2 linked regions of the Mesorhizobium opportunistum WSM2075 genome follow. The protein of the gene in region 2 interacts with the protein of the main gene of each other region in a pairwise test. Links are inferred from orthologs where the notes say so. Each region holds a gene or a part of one and is shown on either strand. Other genes may lie near its edges. The genes, in order: MESOP_RS00935 and MESOP_RS22655.

Region 1 (9,164 bases), 4.5 Mb from region 2 along the record:
GCGCTTCAGGAGCGGTACGTCGCGGCCCCAATGGCCGCGCCGGATAAGCACGCCAAGCAGCATCAGCGCGTTGACCCAGCCGGCCACGGCAGACGCCACTGCGATGCCGGGTGCGCCCATCCTGGGAAACAGCGTCAGCGCGGTGGCGACATTCACCGCCACCGAGATGGCGGCGAAGATCATCGGCGTGCGCGTGTCCTCGCGGGCGAAATAGCCGGGGGTGAAGGCCTTGATCAGCACGAAGGCCGGCAGGCCCAGGCCGAAGATCGCCAGGATCGCCGCCACCGTCGGCGTCGAATGGTTGGCGGCGAACGCGCCGCGCTCATAGACCAGCCGCACGATCGGCTCCGACATCACCCAGAGTGCCGCCGCCGCCGGCAAGGTCATGAACAGGGTGAACTCGACGGAGCGGTTCTGCAGATTGGCCGCCTCGATCAGATTGCCTGATTTCAACGCCCGCGACAGCTCGGGCAACAGCACGATCGCCACTGCCACGCCGACGACGCCGAGCGGCAGCTGATAGACGCGGTCGGCATAGGCGAGCGAGGACACGGCGCTGTCTTGCGCCGACGCGATCGCCGTGCCGATCAGCTGGTTGATCTGGGTGATGCCGCCGGTGATCGCTGCCGGCAGCGCTAGGATCAACAGCCGCTTCACGTTCGGCGTCATCTTCGGCCGGCGGAAGCCGATAGAGATGCCGGCGTTGCGCACCGCCACCCAGACGATGGCGAGCTGCACGATGCCTGCCGCCAAAACGCCCCAGGACAGGCTGAAGCCGACAGCACGTGCATCCAGCCCATGATACCAGGCGTAGCCAAGCACGCTGATCAGGATGATGTTGAGGAACGCGGGCGCGATCGCCGCCGCGAAATAGCGGCGCAGCGAATTCAGCATGCCCGCCATCATGGCGGCAAGCGACATGCAGATGAGGTACGGGAACATGATCGTCGCCAGTGCGACGGTCGTCTCGAACTTTCCAGGCGTGTCGGCAAAGCCCGGCGCCACCAGGTAGCGCACGATCAGCGGCATCGCCAGTTCCATGACGATGGTCAGCGCCAGCAGCGCGGTGAACAGCACGCCGAACACTTCCTCGGAGAAGCGCTTGGCGCCATCAGTGCCGTGCGTTTCGATCTCCTTGGCAAACAGCGGCACGAAGGCGGCGTTGAAGGCGCCCTCGGCGAACAGCCGGCGAAAGGTGTTGGGAAACTGGAAGGCGGCGTTGAACGCGTCGGCCACCGGCCCGGTGCCCAGTGCCGCCGCCATCAGCATCTCGCGGCCAAACCCCAGTGCGCGGCTCATCAGCGTGCCGGAAGCGACTGTTGCGAATTTCTTGACGAGGCTCATGCGTTCGGAGACTGCCTGTGAGCAATTCCAGGAAAAGCGTTAAACGGTTTTCCGTCCGGAATTGTGTTGAAACAAAAAGTTGGAGCTATTCGCCGTTTCCGTGAAACGGCGAATAGCTCTGGAGATTGGGACAAAGTGATGATGGCTCTCACTCGGCGGCCGCCTTGGCCCTGCCGCCGCGCTCCGGCGCGGCGCCTTCGAGCGTCGCTATCAGCCGGTTGCGGATCGTGGCAATGCGGGCCGGACTGTCGATCTTCTGGCCGGTGAGGTCGGTGACGTAGAAGGTGTCGATGACCTTTTCGCCGAAGGTGGTGATGTGGGCCGACGCAATGTCGAGCGACAGGTCGGACAGGGTTCTGGTGATCTCCGACAGCAGGCCAGGGCGGTCGAGCCCCTCGACCTCGATGACCGAAAAGCGGTTCGACAGCGCATTGCGGATTTCGGCGCGGGGCGGGATCTTGAACACCTTGGAGCCGCGCCGTGGCTTGGTGCGCTTCTCGATCATCTCCGGCAGCCAGCTCTTGCCGGACAGCACGTCCTCGATCAGCCGACCGACACGCTCGGCGCGCCGCCGCTCGTCCTCGTCACGGTCGAACTCCCTCGAGATCAGGATCGTGTCGAGGGCGCGGCCGTCCGACGTGGTGAAGATCTGCGCGTCGACAATGTTGCCGCCGGCGCCGGCGCATGCCCCGGCAATGACGGAGAGAAGACGCGGGTGGTCCTGCGCCAGAACGGTGATTTCGGTCACCGCTTCGAACTGGTGCGTCTTGACCATGGTGGCAAGCTTTTTGCCCGCCGCATCCGCATCGCGGATGAATTCGGCATGGCGAAGCTGGTCCGGCAGGTCGACGGTCAGGAGATAATTCTCGTAGTGCTGGCCGACATAGCGTTTGCGGGCCTTGTCTGGCCAGTCGGCGAGCGCCTCGGCCAGACGCTCGCGCGACGCCGCCGTCCGCTGCGCACGTGACACTTCCGAGAAGCCGCCGGTCAAAAGCAGTTCGGTCTCATAGTAGAGCGTGCGCAGCAACTGGCCCTTCCAGCCGTTCCAGACACCTGGTCCCACGCCCCTGATGTCGCAAACGGTCAGGATCAAAAGCATCTTCAGCCGCTCGACCGACTGCACGATCGCGGCGAAATCCTCGATGGTCTTGCGGTCGTTGAGGTCGCGGGTCTGCGCCGTCATCGACATCACGAGATGGTTCTCGACCAGCCAGGCAACGGTTTCGGTATCGGCCGGCGACAGCCCCATATGCGGGCAGATGCGGCGTGCGATCCGGGCGCCGGCCTCCGAATGATCCTCTGGCCTGCCCTTGGCGATGTCGTGCAACAGCACCGCGACATAGAGCGCCTCGCGGCTCTTCTTCAGGCCAGGCATCAGCGAATGCGACAGCGGATGCACCTTCTCGCCATCGCCGCGCTCGATCTCGGCCAGCACGCCGATACAGCGGATCAGGTGCTCGTCCACCGTGTAGTGGTGGTACATCGAGAACTGCATCATGGCGACGATCTTGCCGAAATCCGGGATCAGCCGGCCCAGCAGCCCGGCCTCGTTCATGCGGCGCAGGTTGAGCTCGGCATTGCGGTCCGACGTCAAAATGTCGAGGAACAGCCGGTTGGCCTCTTCGTCGCGCCTGAGCGACTTGTTGACCAGGCCGAGCGAGCGGGTGAGCAGCTTCAGCGCATCGGGATGGAATTCCAGCCCGTGCTTGTCGGCGAACCAGAATAGTCTCAGCAGATTGACCGGGTCGCGTTCGAACACCTGGTCGTCGGCGATGTTGATGCGATGGTTGTCGACAATGAAATCCGACGTGCCGGCCAGCTTGCGCTTGCGGCGCTGGAAGGTGAGGAAGATGCGGTTGAAGCCGGGAACATGCTTGGCCTGCTCCTCCTCCAGTGCCGCGCAGAAGATGCGCGTGAGGTCGCCGACATCCTTGGCGACGAGGAAGTAGTGCTTCATGAAGCGCTCGACCGCCGACAGGCCGGGATGGGTGGTATAACCCAGCCGTTCGGCGATCTCGCGCTGGATGTCGAAATGCAGCCGCTCCTCGGCCTTGCCGGTGAGGAAATGCATGTGGCAGCGCACCGCCCACAGGAAGTCCTCGGCCTTCTGGAATTCGCGATACTCGGCATCGGTGAAGACGCCCTTCTCGACCAGTTCTTCTCCAGTGCGCACCCGATAGAAATACTTGCCGATCCAGAACAGCGTCTGCAGGTCGCGCAGGCCGCCCTTGCCGTCCTTGACATTGGGCTCGACAAGATAGCGGCTTTCGCCGGCCTTGGCGTGGCGCTCGTCGCGTTCGGCGAGCTTGGCCTGGACATATTCCGGACCGGTGGTGCGCACCACCTCATGGTCGAAGCGCAGCATCAACTCGTCATAGAGCTTGCGCTCGCCCCACAGGAAGCGCGCCTCCAGGATCGAGGTGCGAATGGTGATGTCGGTGCGCGACAGCCGCAGGCACTCGTCGATGTTGCGGGTGGCATGGCCGACCTTCAGCCCGAGGTCCCACAGCATGTAGAGCATGTATTCGACTGTCTGTTCGCCCCACGGCGTCTGCTTGTAGGGCAAGAGGAACAGAAGGTCGATGTCGGATCCCGGCGCCAGCGTGCCGCGGCCATAGCCGCCGACCGCAACCACGACCATGCGCTCGGCCGACGACGGGTTCTTCACCCGGTAGACATGGGTCGCGGCGAAATCGTAAAGCGCCCGGATCAGCTCATCCATCACATGCGACAGCCGCTCGGCGCAGGCATTGCCGCCGCCATCCTGCCTCAGCATGGCCTCGGCTTTTCTGCGGCCCTCGGCGAGCCGGCCCTTGAGAAGCTGGAGAACGGCCGCGCGGATGACAGGGCTGGAACCATCGCCGGCGCTCGCCGCGGTCAGCGCCGTCATCTCGCGGCGCAAGGTTTCGCCGTCGATCAGTTCATCGAGCTTCAGGGAGATTTTCGCCATAGGTATCGGTTGGCCTTGCCTTTTGGGCGGCGTCTATAGCGCGTTTTCGCGGCGCTGGGTATGGGGCCGGCCGACAGCCCGGAATTGGCTTAGTCGATTGCCTCGATGGGGCCGAAGGGCACGACAATCTGCCGCCGCAGCCTGCAGAAGTCGGCGATCCACCTCATGGTCCGCCCGGCTTCCCGGCTGATTCTCACCGCCGTCGGCTTCCTCTGCCTTGTCATAAGCCCACTCGCGGTCCGCGCGGCATCTCGTTCCTGGTCGAGCAGGCTCGGCAGCCTGTAGCCGACGAACTGGTCTTGCGCGCAGAGGGCGGGAACAAGTTGGTAGATATTCCTGCCGGCCGACATAGCGGGGTTAAAGATGAGATCGTCGACAGCTATGTTGACTTGCGCCGTTGCCTCCAGAAACTCGCGCGCCATTTGCCGCGAGAGGAGATAACCCCCAGCCCCTGGATGGCCCTTGCGGAGCCGGACCGTGGAAAAACCGTGTCCGGCAGGGGCCCTTCTCCTCTGGATCACGGTTCTGGAGAAGAACGTCTCGAGCTTCACGACGTCCGCGTCCTCCGGAACCCAGCTCGTATCGCCCAGCAACGCACCGGCTCTGCCGGAAAACACCATGTCGTCCTCGAAGACGGCGCCGTACGGGGCGTCGTCCTGGGCGATGATCGTCCAGCAGGCACGATGGCTATGCAGGCAGGCGATCTCGCTGCCGGCGAGGGGCCGGATGGCATGTATCGCGTGCTGCGGCTGCTGCACCAGATTGGGATGTTCCTGGGCATCGATCCCCGCGACCCGCTCGAACCCAATGCCGATGCGGGCGAACTCCGATGTCATGTGGACAAGTCGGTCGGGAGATCGATCGAGATTGATGACCAGGCGCTTCATTTGACGAAATCGTTGTCTTCCGGGAGTGGCGGCGTTCTCTAGCACACCGGAGCCGGTGTCTGTTGACTTTTTAAGAGTATTTTGCGCCGTGATGAAATGATAGTGCCGAAATGGTCAATTTCTACTTTGCCGGCCACAGCAAGTTCGAAGCAGTGCCTGAACCAAAACTACCGGGCTTTCGGATACGGATCGGTCTTGCCCTTTGGGCGTCTAAAGCGCGTTCTCGTTGCCGCCGGCGGCCAGGCAAGACATCGGCTCTTCAGCCGCAGGGGGATCGAGCGCAATGACCGTATAATGCCGCAGCTTGCAGTGATCGACGACCCACTCGACGACCCGCCTGATTTCTACCCTTATCTTCTCGGCGAGGGGCTTTCTGCGCTTGATGGTCAGCCCGCTTGCGACCCATTCGGCTTCGCGCTCTTCGTAAAGCAGGCTTGGCAATCTGTCGCCCACGAACTGGTCCTGCGCACAGAGTGCGGGAACGAGTTGGTAGATCGTCTTGCTTGCCGACGTCGGGAACACGGGGTTGAAGAGGAGATCGTCGGCAGCTGCGCTGGCCTGCGCGGTAGCTTCCAGGAGGTCGCGCGCCATCTGCCTGGAGACGATGTAGCCGCCGGTCCCCATATGGCTCCTGCGAAGCCTGAATAGGGAGAAGCCGTTGCCGACGGCGATCCTTTTCCTCTGGATCATGGTCTTGCTGAAGAATGTTTCGAGTTTGACGGCATCGGCATCGGCCGAAATCCAGCCACTATCGGCCAGAAGGGCACCGGCTTTCGCGGAGAACACGACGTCGTCCTCGAAGACGGCGCCATAAGGGGCATCGTCTTGAGCGATGATCGACCAGCAGGCGCGATGGCTGTGCATGCAGGCGACCTCGCTGGAGGACAGGCGCCGGACGGCGTAGATCGAAAATTGTGGCTGCAGCACCAACTCAGGATGGTCACGGGCATCGGTCGCGACGATTCGCGCGAAGGCGATGCCGATGCGGGCAAACTCCGCCGTGATGTGGGCGAGCCGGTCGGGAGACCGATCAAGATTGATGACCAGACATTTCATTGATTTACCGGGATTCGAATTGTTGTCGGAGGGCCGAGCGTTAGCACACGCAGCGCTACGGAATGTCGACTTTTTCTGGGCGAACAGCCGGGTTGAGCCTCGAAATACGAATAATCAAAACAGCCCTTGACCTTCCAGTTACTGGAAGCACTACCTCCGGCTGGAAGCAGTTGGAAAGAGGCCTTCGCAATGGCGCATTCAGATCACGATCATCACACGCATGGCGGCTGCTGCGCGCCGAAAGCCGTGGACGCGGGCGCGGTCCTGCGCGATCCGGTCTGCGGCATGACCGTGGATCCGGCCGCCGGCAAGCCGACAGCAGAACATGGCGGCCGGCTCTATCACTTCTGCAGCGAAGGCTGCCGCACGAAATTCCAGGCCGAGCCGGAGAAATACCTGACGGCCATCGACCCCGTCTGCGGCATAAGCGTCGATCGCGCCACGGCCAGGCACTTTGTCCGCCATGAAGGCCAGGGCTTCTATTTCTGCTCCGCCGGCTGCAAGGCGAAGTTCGAGGCGGCCCCGCAAGCCTATCTCGGCGACAAGCCGGTGCCGGCGCCGATGCCCAAGGGTACGCAGTACACCTGCCCCATGCATCCCGAGATCGTCCGCGACAAGCCCGGCTCCTGCCCGATCTGTGGCATGGCGCTGGAGCCAATGGGCGTGCCGACTGGCGATGAAGGACCTAATCCGGAGCTGGTCGACTTCACCAGGCGGTTCTGGGTCAGCGCGGCCCTGTCGATCCCGCTTCTGATCGTCGCCATGGCGCCGATGGTCGGCCTGTCGTTCGAAGGACTGGTCGGGGATCGCACAAAGGTCTGGATCGAGCTGGCCCTGGCAAGCCCGGTGGTGCTTTGGGCCGCCTTTCCCTTCTTTCATCGCGGCTGGGAATCGATACTCAACCGCAGCCCCAATATGTGGACGCTGATTTCGCTCGGTGTCGGTGCCGCCTATCTCTACAGCGTCGTCGCCACGCTGTTCCCGGACATTTTCCCGCATCAGTTCCGCGGCCATGGCGGTGCGGTGCCGGTCTATTTTGAGGCTGCCGCCGTCATCGTCGCGCTGGTCTTCCTCGGCCAGGTGCTGGAATTGCGCGCCCGAGAAAAGACCGGTTCGGCGATCCGCGCCCTGCTCGATCTGGCGCCCAAGACAGCGCGGCGGATCGCTGAAGACGGCTCCGAGAGCGACGTCCCGCTGGACGGCGTCAAGGCCGGGGACCGCTTGCGCGTCCGTCCGGGCGAAGCCGTTCCGGTCGACGGCACCGTGCTCGAAGGCCGCTCTTCCATCGACGAATCGATGATCACGGGCGAGCCGTTGCCGGTCGAAAAGACCGAAGGCGACGCGCTGACCGGCGGCACGCTCAACAGGCAAGGCTCGCTGATCATGCGCGCCGAACGGATCGGTTCCGAGACCACGCTCGCGCGCATCGTCGAACTCGTCGCCAAGGCACAGCGCTCGCGCGCGCCGATCCAGGGGTTGGCCGACCGCGTTTCCTTCTACTTTGTTCCGGCCGTCGTCCTGGTTGCCGTCGCGGCCTTCATTGCCTGGGCGGTCCTTGGTCCAGAGCCCAGCCTGGTCTTTGCCGTCGTCTCGGCGGTCTCGGTGCTGATCATCGCCTGTCCCTGTGCGCTTGGGCTTGCCACGCCGATGTCGATCATGACCGCCACCGGGCGCGGCGCTCTTGCCGGCGTGCTGATCAAGGAGGCCGCCGCACTCGAACGCTTTGCCTCCGTCGACACGCTGATCGTCGACAAGACCGGCACGCTGACCGAAGGCCGGCCGAAGCTGACCGATATCGTAACTGCCAGCGGCTTTGCCGAGGACGACTTGCTGGGGCTTGCGGCAAGTCTCGAGAAGGGGTCTGAACACCCCTTGGCCGAGGCCATCGTCGAAGGCGCCGCGGCGCGCGGCGTGACCGTCGCCCACGTCGGCGATTTCGAGGCGACCACCGGCAAGGGCGTTTCAGGCACCGTGTCGGGCAAGACTGTCGCGCTCGGCAATGCCGCGATGATGCGCGATCTCGGCGTCGATGTTTCCGCCGTTGCGGCCAGCGCGGAGGCGTTGCAGGGCGACGGCAAGACGGCGATGTTCGTCGCTGTCGGCGGCAGGCTGGCCGGCATCGTCGCCGTTGCCGATCCGGTCAAGGCGACCACCGCCGAGGCGATCAAGGCCCTGCATGACAGCGGCTTGAGGATCATCATGGCGACCGGCGACAATGAACGCACGGCCAAGGCGATCGCCGGCAGCCTCGGTATCGACGAGGTGCGCGCCGGGCTCTTGCCGGAACAGAAGGCAGCGCTCGTCGACGAGTTGCGCGGCACGAGCGCCGGCGTCGCCATGGCCGGCGATGGCGTCAACGACGCACCCGCGCTTGCCGCCGCCGATGTCGGCATCGCCATGGGTACCGGCGCCGATGTCGCGGTCGAAAGTGCTGGCATCACCCTGGTCAAGGGCGATCTCAACGGCATCGTGCGGGCCCGCGCGCTGGCCCAGGCCACCATCCGCAACATCCGCCAGAACCTGTTCTTCGCCTTCCTCTACAATGTGCTTGGCGTACCGGTCGCCGCCGGCGTGCTCTATCCGCTCACCGGCACGCTTTTGTCGCCGATGCTGGCGGCGGCGGCGATGAGCCTGTCGTCGGTGTCGGTAATCGCCAACGCATTGCGGCTGAGAACGTTGAAACTCTGATCCAAACCCCCAAATACGAAATCCCTGCAACAGGAGACCATGAATGACCTTGGCTAAGAAACTCGTGCTTTTGCTGATGGCGGCCGGAATGCTGCTTGCAGTCTTCCTCGAAAGCGTCCCCGCGCAAAGCGAAGAGATGAAACACGACATGACCGGCATGGCAATGGGCGCGGAAAGCCCGTCGACCGAGGGCTACAAGGCGGCGATGGACAAGATGCACGCCGGCATGATGGCCTCGC
Region 2 (4,877 bases):
AGGGCTTCACGCAGCGATCCGCAGACGGTCGGGATCTTCTTCAATTCCTTCGGCGGCAGGTCGTAGAGATCCTTGTCCATCGGCTGGCCGGGATGGATCTTGTTCTTGATGCCGTCGAGACCAGCCATCAGCATGGCGGCGAAAGCGAGGTAGGGGTTTGCGCCCGGATCGGGGAAGCGGACCTCGACGCGCTTGGACTTCGGCGACGAGCCGAACGGGATGCGGCAGGACGCCGAGCGGTTGCGCGCCGAATAGGCAAGCAACACCGGCGCTTCGTAGCCCGGCACCAGACGCTTGTAGGAATTGGTCAGCGGGTTGGTGAAGGCATTGATCGCCTTGGCGTGCTTGATGATGCCGCCGATGTAGAACAGGCAGCTTTCCGAAAGACCGGCGTACTCGTTGCCGGCGAAGGTCGGCTTGCCGCCCTTCCAGATCGACTGGTGGACGTGCATGCCCGAGCCATTGTCGCCGAAGATCGGCTTCGGCATGAAAGTGGCCGTCTTGCCGTAGGCGTTGGCGACCTGGTGCACGACATACTTGTAGATCAGCATCTTGTCGGCGTTGCGGACCAGCGTGTCGAACTTGATGCCGAGTTCGTGCTGGGCGGCCGCGACCTCGTGGTGGTGCTTCTCGACGCGCACGCCCATTTCGGCGAGCACGGTCAGCATTTCGGAGCGCATGTCCTGCGCGCTGTCGATCGGCGGCACCGGGAAATAGCCGCCCTTGATGCGCGGCCGGTGGCCAAGGTTGCCGGTCTCGTAGTCGGTGTCGTCGTTTGACGGCAGTTCGGTGGAATCGAGCCTGAAGCCGGTGTTGTAGGGGTCGGCCTTGTACTTGACGTCGTCGAACACGAAGAATTCGGCTTCCGGGCCGACATAGATGGTGTCGCCGATGCCTTCCGACTTCATGTAGGCCTCGGCCTTCTTGGCCGTGCCGCGCGGGTCGCGATTGTAGGATTCGCCCGAGACCGGATCGAGGATGTCGCACAGGATGACCATGGTCGACTGCGCGAAGAACGGATCCATGTGGACCGTGTCCGCATCGGGCATCAGCACCATGTCGGACTCGTTGATGGCTTTCCAGCCGGCAATCGAGGAGCCGTCGAACATCACGCCATCGGCGAACATGTCTTCCTCGACCTCGATGACATCCATCGTCACGTGTTGCAGCTTGCCCTTCGGGTCGGTGAAGCGCAGGTCAACGAATTTCACGTCGTTGTCCTTGATCTGCTTCATGATGTCTTTGGCTGTCGTCATGTCATGTATCCCTGTTTGATGACGTTTTTTGATGATGACGTTTTTTGATGATGACGTTTGGGGAGGTGGTCGCGTCAGACGGCGTCCATGCCGGTTTCTCCGGTGCGGATGCGCACGACTTCCTCGATGTTGGAGACGAAGATCTTGCCGTCGCCGATACGGCCTGTCTGGGCCGCCTTGCGGATAGCCTCGATCGCGCCTTCGACGGCGTCGTCGCCAAGCACGACCTCGATCTTCACCTTGGGCAGGAAGTCGACGACATATTCGGCGCCGCGGTAGAGTTCGGTGTGGCCTTTCTGGCGCCCGAAGCCCTTGGCCTCGGTCACGGTGATGCCTTGCAGTCCGGCCTCCTGAAGCGCTTCCTTCACTTCGTCCAGCTTGAATGGCTTGATGATCGCTTCGATCTTTTTCATGTAAAAAGTGGCCTCCACTGCCAAAAAAACGGGTTGTGAGCCCCCGCTTGCGCCTCCATCAAGCACGAACTGTGCCAATCCGAGGGATTCGAAGCGGTCTCATGCGATTTCGAAGCCGCACCGCGCCGGGATGCAAATTCGCGTCATTCGCTGTACAGGATGCGGCACCGGCTTCCGGAACCTACACAGTGCCATCCGTCGTCGCAGCACAATAATTAGGCATGTCGCCCATCGCGTGGGCAATTTTTACCTGTGATGCCTCTCATCCGAACAGTATGGCTGCCCTCGCGCAACCTCTTCCTTGTTTGCTTCGGATCGCAAAGTGGACAATGCTTGATCGAATGCGGATCGGCAATCCATGAGCGATGAACTTCTTACTCCCGCCGAAATGGCCGAAGCGGACCGGCTGACGATCGCTGCCGGTCCAGCCGACGGCATCGGCCTTATGCGTCGTGCCGGCGAGGCCGTCGCGGCCGAGGTTTTCAAGCGCCATTCGGCAGCGGTCCACGTCCACGTGCTGTGCGGTCCAGGCAACAATGGCGGTGATGGCTATGTCGTCGCTCGCATCCTGACCGGCAGCGGCGTCGCCGCGACGATCTGGGCATCCGGCGCACCGAGGCCGCGAAGCGACGCAGCACTGGCAGCGGCGGAGTGCCCGATCAAGCCTCGGCCGCTATCCGGCTTCAAAGCCGAGCCCGGCTCGATCGTGGTCGACGCGCTGTATGGGGCAGGGCTGTCCAAGCCGCTGTCCGGCGATGCCGCCAGGGCGATCGATATCGCCACCGACATGCATTTGCCCGTTATTGCCGTCGACCTGCCATCGGGCGTGTCCGGCGACAGCGGCAAGGTGCTCGGCAAGGCATTTGCCGCCGAAATCACCGTGACCTTCGCGCGCAGGAAGCCCGGCCATCTGCTCCTGCCTGGCCGGGAGCGATGCGGCGAGGTCGTGCTTGCCGATATCGGCATTGGCGACGAGATCATCGCACGGCTGCGGCCCAGGACGTTCGAGAACACACCGGCGCTTTGGTTGCGTGTTTTTCCCGTGCCGGCCATCGATGCGCATAAATACAAGCGCGGCCATGTCGGCGTCTTCTCCGGCGGCCCAAGCGCCACCGGCGCGGCGCGGCTGTCGGCACTGGCCGCTGCGAGGAGCGGGGCGGGGGCTGTGACCGTGCTGTCGCCGGGCAATGCCATGCAGGTCAATGCTGCCCATCTGACCTCGATCATGCTTCGCAAGGCCGATGACGTCGTGGACATCGAAGGATTTGTCGGCGAACGCCGGCCGTCGGCCTTTGTCCTCGGGCCCGGCTTTGGCGTCGGTCAGAAAACGCGGACCTTCGGGCTCGCGCTCCTTGCCTCCGGCCAAAAACAGGATGCTCCCGCCCAGGTCGATGGTCTTGTCTTTGACGCAGATGCGATCACCTCCTTTCGCGACGCGCCGGATGTCTTGTTCGAAGCCGCACGCCGGAAAAACGCGCCGGCCTTGCTGATGACGCCGCATGAAGGAGAATTCGCGAGGCTGTTTCCCGGCATTGCTGGTGACGATGCCTCGTCCAAGCTGGACAAGGCGGGTGCGGCAGCCGCCAATGCCAATGCCGTCATCGTCTACAAGGGCGCCGACACGGTGATCGCAGCGCCCGATGGCAGGGCGGCGATCAATGCCAACGGTGCGGCCTGGCTTGCCACCGCGGGGTCGGGCGACGTGCTGTCGGGCATATCAGCCGGTCTGCTGGCACAAGGCATGCCGGCGTTCGAGGCTGCCTGCGCGGCGGTGTGGATCCATGCCGAGGCCGGCAGCCGCCTCGGGCCTGGCCTGATCGCCGAGGATCTGCCGCAGGCGATGGTGACGGTGCTGCGCGAACTGGTCGCCGCCCGCAGCGGGCGCTGACTGGAATCCCAGCTCACAACGGAATGTTGTCGTGCTTCTTCCAGGGGTTCTGCATGTCCTTGTTGCGCAGCATCCGCAGCGCGCGCGCAATGCGGCGGCGGGTCGAGTGCGGCATGATCACCTCGTCGACATAGCCGCGCTCGGCGGCGACGAAGGGCGACAGGAAGCGATCCTCGTAAGCCTTTGTGTGGGCTGCTATCTTTTCCGCGTCACCGATGTCCTTGCGGTAGATGATTTCGACCGCGCCCCTGGCGCCCATGACCGCGATCTGCGCCGTCGGCCAGGCATAGTTCATGTCGCCGCGCAGGTGCTTCGAGGCCATGACGTCATAGGCGCCGCCATAGGCTTTGCGGGTGATGACGGTGATCTTGGGCACGGTGGCCTCGGCATAGGCGAACAAGAGCTTGGCGCCATGCTTGATCAGCCCGCCATATTCCTGGGCAGTGCCGGGCAGGAAGCCCGGAACGTCGACGAAGGTGACGATCGGGATCGAAAAACAGTCGCAAAAGCGCACGAAACGCGCCGCCTTGCGGCTGGCATCGGAATCCAGAACGCCGGCCAGCACCATCGGCTGGTTGGCGACGAAGCCGACGGTGCGGCCCTCGACGCGTCCGAAGCCGGTGACGATGTTCTTGGCGAAGCTCTGCTGGATCTCGAAGAAGTCGCCCTCGTCGGCGACTTTCAGAATCAATTCCTTGATGTCGTAAGGCTTGTTGGCGTTATCGGGAATCAGCCGGTCGAGCGACAGATCATGGTCGGTGACCGACTGATAGCATTCGATCTCGGGGAGTTCCGATGTGTTGGACGCCGGCAAGAGGTCGACCAGCCGGCGCATCTGCAAGAGCGCCTCGACGTCATTGTCATAGGCGCCGTCGGCGATCGAGGATTTCGTCGTGTGGACCGAGGCGCCGCCGAGGCTCTCGGCGGTCACCGTCTCGTTGGTGACGGTCTTCACCACGTCCGGCCCCGTGACGAACATGTAGGAGGTGTCGCGCACCATGAAGATGAAGTCGGTCATGGCAGGCGAGTAGACGTCGCCGCCGGCGCACGGACCCATGATGACGGAAATCTGCGGAATGACGCCCGAAGCCAGCACGTTGCGCTGGAAGATCTCGGCATAGCCGCCAAGGGCCGCCACGCCTTCCTGGATGCGCGCGCCGCCGGCATCGTAAAGGCCGATGATCGGCGCGCGGTTGCGCAGCGCCATCTCCTGCACCTTGATGACCTTCTCGGCATGGGCTTCCGACAGCGAGCCGCCGAACACGGTGAAATCCTTGGCGAAGAGGTAGACCGGACGGCCGTTGACCGTACCCCAGCCGG

Evidence for each region.
Region 1: the proteins of MESOP_RS22655 (region 2) and MESOP_RS00935 interact in binary tests that used the Escherichia coli proteins (3 or more experiments, as listed by UniProt). The link is inferred for Mesorhizobium opportunistum WSM2075 from one-to-one orthologs.

Annotation. Positions count from the first base shown.
Region 1 is NC_015675.1:203,973-213,136, reverse strand. The notes cover bases 1,293-4,623. They hold MESOP_RS00935 ([protein-PII] uridylyltransferase), read right to left. Parts: upstream 4,295-4,623; coding sequence 1,493-4,294; downstream 1,293-1,492. Other genes in these bases: MESOP_RS00930 (glycosyltransferase family 25 protein), read right to left, coding at 4,384-4,623; murJ (murein biosynthesis integral membrane protein MurJ), read right to left, coding at 1,293-1,344. Outside these bases: more of murJ, read right to left, coding at 1-1,292; more of MESOP_RS00930, read right to left, coding at 4,624-5,181; MESOP_RS00925 (glycosyltransferase family 25 protein), read right to left, coding at 5,392-6,237; MESOP_RS00920 (heavy metal translocating P-type ATPase), read left to right, coding at 6,427-8,925; CopM family metallochaperone, read left to right, coding at 8,969-9,164.
Region 2 is NC_015675.1:4,710,845-4,715,721, reverse strand. The notes cover bases 1-2,940. They hold MESOP_RS22655 (P-II family nitrogen regulator), read right to left. Parts: upstream 1,670-2,940; coding sequence 1,331-1,669; downstream 1-1,330. Other genes in these bases: MESOP_RS22650 (bifunctional ADP-dependent NAD(P)H-hydrate dehydratase/NAD(P)H-hydrate epimerase), read left to right, coding at 2,028-2,940; glnA (type I glutamate--ammonia ligase), read right to left, coding at 1-1,256. Also shown: more of MESOP_RS22650, read left to right, coding at 2,941-3,557; MESOP_RS22645 (acyl-CoA carboxylase subunit beta), read right to left, coding at 3,571-4,877. UniProt on the Escherichia coli protein: P-II indirectly controls the transcription of the glutamine synthetase gene (glnA). P-II prevents NR-II-catalyzed conversion of NR-I to NR-I-phosphate, the transcriptional activator of GlnA. When P-II is uridylylated to P-II-UMP, these events are reversed.